Regions from separate parts of the Pseudomonas sp. R1-18 genome, predicted to be linked through region 1. Evidence: predicted binding sites of a transcription regulator. Region 1 holds the regulator's gene; the other holds the start of a gene.
The links. The regulator sigma-54, encoded in region 1, starts transcription at its own class of promoters, with help from an activator protein. The targets are predictions, from matches to a motif close to ANTGGCATNNANNTTGCTNT.
Positions count from the first base shown of each region.

Region 2: flgB (flagellar basal body rod protein FlgB) is a predicted target of sigma-54. The motif match lies at 2,129-2,148, and genes of this name have one in related genera.

Region 1 is NZ_CP071658.1:860,157-863,568, reverse strand. It holds gene lptB (LPS export ABC transporter ATP-binding protein) at 1-350, shown strand, start outside; gene J3P77_RS04000 (RNA polymerase factor sigma-54) at 533-2,029, shown strand; gene hpf (ribosome hibernation-promoting factor, HPF/YfiA family) at 2,104-2,412, shown strand; gene ptsN (PTS IIA-like nitrogen regulatory protein PtsN) at 2,424-2,888, shown strand; gene rapZ (RNase adapter RapZ) at 2,891-3,412, shown strand, end outside.
Region 2 is NZ_CP071658.1:1,549,441-1,552,852, forward strand. It holds gene J3P77_RS07240 (chemotaxis protein CheV) at 1-896, shown strand, start outside; gene cheR (protein-glutamate O-methyltransferase CheR) at 940-1,767, shown strand; gene flgB (flagellar basal body rod protein FlgB) at 2,193-2,600, shown strand; gene flgC (flagellar basal body rod protein FlgC) at 2,604-3,044, shown strand; gene J3P77_RS07260 (flagellar hook assembly protein FlgD) at 3,060-3,412, shown strand, end outside.

The sequences.
Region 1 (3,412 bases):
ATATCAGCCATATTCGCGACAACCTGGGCATGAGCCTGTCGGGTGGTGAACGTCGTCGGGTGGAAATCGCGCGGGCGCTGGCGACGGCCCCGAAATTCATCCTGCTCGATGAACCATTCGCAGGCGTTGACCCGATCTCTGTTGGCGACATCAAGCAGATCATCCATCACCTGAAGGCCAAAGGCATCGGTGTGCTCATTACCGACCACAATGTCCGCGAGACACTTGATATCTGCGAAACAGCCTACATCGTGAACGATGGACAGCTGATCGCCGAGGGCGACGCGCAAACCATTCTGGCCAACCAGCTGGTGAAAGAGGTTTACCTCGGCCACGAGTTCCGCCTGTAAAGATCCCGAGAGTCGCCCGCTCAGGCGATTCATGCCTAAGGCCCGGCTTGACAATGCTTTATTTGTCACGACGCTCTAGGCAAAGCCTCCGGTTTCAGGCATATAATTTGCTTAAGTTGGCGCTTCGGCGCCCTGTAGTGGATGGCGCATGTGCGCCGGCGAATAAGGTTTAAGCCCCTGCCATGAAACCATCGCTAGTCTTGAGAATGGGCCAGCAGCTGACGATGACGCCGCAGCTGCAACAGGCCATCCGCTTGCTCCAGCTATCGACCCTGGACCTCCAGCAGGAGATTCAGGAGGCGCTGGAGTCGAACCCTATGCTGGAACGCCAGGAAGAAGGCGACGACTTCGACAATTCCGACCCGCTGGCAGACAACATCGATCAAAAGCCCACCGTCGAGGTTCAGGAACCGACCTATCAGGAAACCGCCGCATCCACGGTGGACAATCTGGAGGATGGCGAGTGGGGCGAACGCATCCCCAATGAGCTTCCGGTGGATACCGCCTGGGAAGACGTCTACCAGACCAGTGCCAGCAGTCTGCCGAGCAACGACGATGACGAGTGGGATTTCACCACCCGCACTTCGGCCGGTGAAAGCCTGCAGAGCCACCTGCTCTGGCAACTGAACGTCGCCCCGATGTCCGACAAGGACCGGCTGATTGCCGTCACCCTGATCGACTGCATCAACAATCAGGGGTATCTCGACGAAACCCTCGAAGAGATCCTCGATTCCTTCGATCCGGAGCTGGATGTCGAACTGGATGAGATCGAAGCCGTTCTGCACCGTATCCAGCAGTTCGAACCAGCCGGCATCGGTGCCCGCAACCTGAGCGAGTGTCTGGCGCTGCAGCTGCGCCAGCTGCCCGGCAAAACGCCATGGCTCGCCGAAGCGCAGCGTCTGGTCACCGAATATATCGACCTGCTGGGCAGCCGTGACTACGCGCAGCTCATGCGCCGCATGAAACTCAAGGAAGACGAACTGCGCCAGGTGATCGAACTGGTACAGAGCCTCAACCCGCGCCCTGGATCGCAGATCGAGTCGACCGAGCCGGAATACGTCATCCCTGACGTGATCGTGCGCAAGGACAACGAACGCTGGCTGGTTGAGCTCAATCAGGAGTCGGTTCCGCGCCTGCGAGTCAATCCGCAATACGCAGGTTTTGTCCGTCGCGCCGATACCAGCGCCGACAACACGTTCATGCGCAATCAGCTGCAAGAGGCCCGCTGGTTCATTAAGAGCCTGCAGAGTCGCAACGAAACGCTGATGAAGGTTGCCACTCAGATCGTCGAGCATCAGCGCGGCTTCCTTGAATACGGCGATGAAGCGATGAAGCCGCTCGTTCTGCATGACATCGCCGAGGCGGTTGGCATGCACGAGTCGACGATCTCGCGCGTTACCACGCAGAAGTTCATGCATACGCCACGCGGTATCTATGAGCTGAAATACTTCTTCTCCAGCCACGTAAGCACCTCCGAGGGCGGCGAATGCTCGTCCACGGCGATTCGCGCAATCATCAAAAAACTGGTTGCCGCCGAAAATCAGAAAAAGCCGTTGAGTGATAGCAAGATCGCTGGTTTACTGGAGGCACAAGGCATTCAAGTAGCCCGCCGCACAGTCGCCAAGTACCGTGAATCTCTCGGGATCGCACCGTCGAGCGAGCGTAAGCGACTGATGTGATGCAGGCCGCGCCACAGCGTTCCAGCGGTGGGTCTTCAGCCCACCTCTTTATGCACTGGCAAAGGAGAAGCTGTATGCAAGTCAACATCAGTGGACACCAACTGGAAGTGACCAAGCCCCTGCGTGAATACGTGGAGCTCAAGCTCAAGAAGCTGGAGGGGCATTTCGACAAGATTACCAATGTGCAGGTCATCATGACGGTCGAGAAGCTGAAGCAGAAGGTTGAGGCCACGTTGCATATTCCCGGAGGGGAAGTAGTAGCGAATGCTGAACACGACGACATGTATGCAGCCATCGACCTGCTCACTGACAAGCTAGACAGACAATTGCTCAAGCATAAGGAAAAGCAGCAGAACATCCTTAAAGGTGCGACAGCTCGCTAACTCTCATTCAAATGATCCGACTTGAAAATATCCTGACCCCCGGCCGTTCTCTCGTGAACGTGCCGGGTGGCAGTAAAAAACGCGTACTCGAAACCATTGCCAATCTGATCGGCCGTGAAGTGCCACAAATGGATTCGCAAACCGTTTTCGAGAGCCTCGTTGCCCGCGAAAAGCTGGGCTCGACAGGCTTTGGCAATGGCATCGCCATTCCTCACTGCCGCCTGCCCAACTGCACCGCACCCGTGAGCGCAGTCATTCACCTCGATGCACCTGTGGAATTCGATGCCATCGACGGCGCTCCGGTCGACCTGCTGTTTGTCCTGCTGGTCCCGCAAGCCGCCACCGATGAACACCTGGAGCTGCTGCGTCAGATCGCAAGCATGCTGGACCGTGCCGAAGTGCGCGACCGCCTACGCAGTGCCGAAAGCGGTGAAACGCTTTATCAAGTGGTGCTGGACGTACAGAACGGCCACTGAACATGCGCATGATCATCGTGAGTGGCCGCTCAGGCTCCGGCAAGAGCACGGCGCTCGATGTGCTGGAAGACAGCGGGTTCTACTGCGTTGACAACCTTCCGGCCGGCCTGCTTCCGGAGCTCGCCGAACGTGCGCTGATCAATACCGAGCTGGCTGAGCCGTTGCTGGCGGTCTCCATCGATGCCCGGAACCTGCCCAGCCACCTGACCCGCTTCCCATTGATGCTCGCCGAAGTGCGCGCCCGCAATATCCAGTGCGACGTGCTCTATCTGGATGCGGACGAAGCGACACTGCTCAAGCGGTTTTCCGAAACCCGGCGGCGTCATCCGCTCAGCACATCGGATCGTTCGCTCGCCGAAGCGATTCGTGACGAAAGCACCCTTCTCGGCCCGATCACTGATCTGGCGGACCTGAAGATAAACACCACGCATCTGAATCTCTATCAGTTGCGCGACACCCTCAAACTGCGGCTGCTCAACAAGCCGGAGCCCGGGACCGCATTTCTCATCGAGTCATTCGGCTTC
Region 2 (3,412 bases), 690 kb from region 1:
AGCTGGTTGGACAGAATCGCCTGGAGCTGCTGTTGTTCCGTCTCGACGGCAAGCAGCTCTACGGGATCAACGTTTTCAAGGTTAAAGAAGTACTGCAGTGTCCCAAGCTGACCATCATGCCCAAGTCGAGCCCGATCGTGCGCGGCGTTGCGAATATTCGCGGCGGCACCATCCCGATCATGGACCTGGCGATGGCCACAGGCTCCAGAGGCATGATCTCGCTGGTGAACTCGTTCGTGATCATCACTGAGTACAACACCAAGGTTCAGGGTTTTCTGGTGCATTCGGTGGAACGCATCGTCAACATGAACTGGGAAGAGATTCATCCGCCACCCAAGGGAACCGGACGCGACCATTATCTGACCGCGGTGACGCGGGTCGATAACCAGCTGGTGGAAATCATCGACGTCGAGAAGATCCTCGCCGAGGTGGCGCCTATATCAGAAGAGGTGTCGCAAGGCGTGATCGACGAAGAGGTTCAGCACAAGGCCGTATCGTTGCGTGTACTGACAGTCGATGACTCGTCGGTGGCGCGCAAGCAGGTTAGCCGTTGTCTGGAAACCGTCGGTGTGGAAGTGGTGGCGTTGAACGACGGCCGACAGGCGCTGGAGTACCTGCGCAAGATGGCCGATGAGGGCAAGAAGCCCGAAGAAGAGTTTCTGATGATGATTTCCGACATTGAAATGCCGGAAATGGATGGCTATACCCTAACAGCTGCAATCCGGAATGATCCGCGCATGCAGAAATTGCACATCACCTTGCACACTTCGCTTTCCGGGGTGTTCAACCAGGCGATGGTAAAGAAAGTCGGTGCTGATGACTTCCTCGCAAAATTTCGACCCGATGACCTCGCGGCCAGGGTTGTAGCGCGGATCAAGGCGGCAGATATCAGCTAGGGGCTCCGCTCCTGGTGGTTCACATGATTTGAGAGGCGGCACCTTGTCTACGGGTAATTTGGATTTTGAGCAGTTCCGGGTCTTTCTGGAAAAAGCCTGTGGCATTTTGCTAGGGGAAAACAAGCAATACCTGGTTTCCAGCCGTCTCAACAAGCTGATGGAACAACAGAGCATCAAATCGCTTGGTGAGCTGGTCCAGCGTATTCAGACCCAGCCGCGCAGTGGTCTGCGTGAGCAGGTTGTCGACGCCATGACGACCAACGAAACCCTGTGGTTTCGCGATACCTATCCGTTCGAAGTCATGAAGAACAAGGTATTGCCTGAGTCGATCAAGGCCAGTCCGGGCCAGCGCCTGCGCATCTGGTCGGCCGCGTGCTCGTCGGGGCAGGAACCGTACTCATTGTCGATGACCATCGACGAATTCGAACGCAGCAATCCGGGCCAGTTGAAGGGCGGCGCACAGATTGTTGCCACCGACCTGTCCGGCGCGATGCTCAACAACTGCAAGACCGGTGAATACGACAGCCTGGCGATTGGCCGCGGTTTGTCACCTGACCGCCTGCAACGTTATTTCGATGTGAAAAGCCCGGGTCGCTGGGCAGTCAAGGCGCCGATCAAGAGCCGGGTCGAGTTCCGTTCGTTCAACCTGCTCGACAGCTACGCCAGCCTGGGCAAGTTCGACATCGTGTTCTGCCGCAACGTGCTGATCTACTTCTCCGCCGAAGTAAAGAAGGACATTCTGTTGCGCATCCACGGCACGCTCAAGCCGGGCGGCTACCTGTTCCTCGGCGCGTCGGAAGCCCTCAACGGTTTGCCGGATCACTACCAGATGGTCCAGTGCAGCCCAGGCATCATCTATAAGGCCAAATAACGGCCCGCACGGATGACAAAAAAAGAGACCTTCGGGTCTCTTTTTTTGCCTGCAAGCCCACAGTTCTGTCGGGCACACCGCTGTTAGTGGGAGGGAGCTTGCTCGCGACGGCAGCATCCTGGAGTTTGATCTCCTGCGGATGCATTGACCTCGTCGCCAGCAAGCTGCCTCCCACATAAACGCATGAGACGGTTGGGGCTCCCGCAGGGAGCGCAAGGCGCCAGCCATGCGCAGGCGGCAATGGCAAAAAAACGGCACCTGCCTTGCCGCTTTACGTCGATCCGGCGGAAATGTCTTGCCGCTTTTCTGGCATTGCCACTGTCGACCGGCCTGAAAGCCCCGTAAACACTGCGTATCACAAACTGGCACGCCGATTGCTATGTGAGTGATACGAAAGTCAGGTCAACCGGTAAAGGTTCCCGAAAATGAGCATCAGCTTCGATAAAGCGTTAGGCATACATGAAAAGGCCCTCGGGTTTCGGGCGCAGCGTGCAGAGGTGTTGGCCAACAACATTTCCAACGCCGACACCCCCAACTACAAGGCCCGCGATCTGGACTTCTCTTCGGTGCTGGCCGCCGAAAACGACAAGGCCCAGAACGGTCGTTTCGCTTTGAACATGACCAACACCCGTCATATCGAAGCTGAAGGCATGGGCAATCAGGATGGCAGCCTGCTGTATCGCACGCCGTCCCAGCCGTCCCTGGATCAGAACACGGTCGACTCGCAAGTCGAGCAGGCCAACTACACCGAGAACGCGATGGGCTTCCAGGCCAGTTTCACGCTGCTCAACAGCAAGTTCAAAGGGCTGGTTTCAGCTCTTCGCGGAGAATAATTCATGTCACTCGCCAATGTATTCAACATTGCCGGTAGCGCCATGAGTGCCCAGACCACGCGTCTGAACACCACGGCCAGTAACATCGCCAACGCCGAGACCGTGTCGTCGAGCATGGACGAGACGTACCGCGCCCGTCACCCGGTGTTCGCCACCGTGTTCGAAGGCCAGCAGTCCAATGGCGGTTCGCTGTTTCAGGAGCAGGGTCAGGCCGGCCAGGGTGTCCAGGTTACCGGGATCATCGAAGACAGCTCCAACCTCGAAGCGCGCTATGAGCCCAGTCATCCTTCGGCTGACAAGGACGGGTATGTCTACTACCCCAACGTCAACGTCGTGGAAGAAATGGCCGACATGATTTCCGCCAGTCGTTCGTTCCAGACCAACGTCGAAATCATGAACACCGCAAAGACCATGATGCAGAAGGTCCTGACCCTCGGTCAGTGATAAAGGACGAATCCAATGGCCGTTGAAAACGATGTATCGACGAGTTTCCTGAACAAGCTGCAGAACCCGACGCCGACGTCGACCGACTCGACCGGCACCCTGGGCAAAGATGCTTTTCTGCAGTTGCTCGTCACGCAGATGAAAAACCAGAACCCGCTGGACCCGCAGGACAACACGCAGTTCGTTGCCCAGCTGGCTCAGTTCAGCAGCTTGGAGAGCATGCAGAACCTGACATCGACTGTCGACTCGATTGCATCGAGCTACAAGTCGTCTCAGGCGCTGCAGGCTTCTTCGCTGGTCGGCCGCTCGGTGATTATCGATGCTGGCGCCACCTCGGTGGACACTGCCAAGGGCATGAACGGCACTGT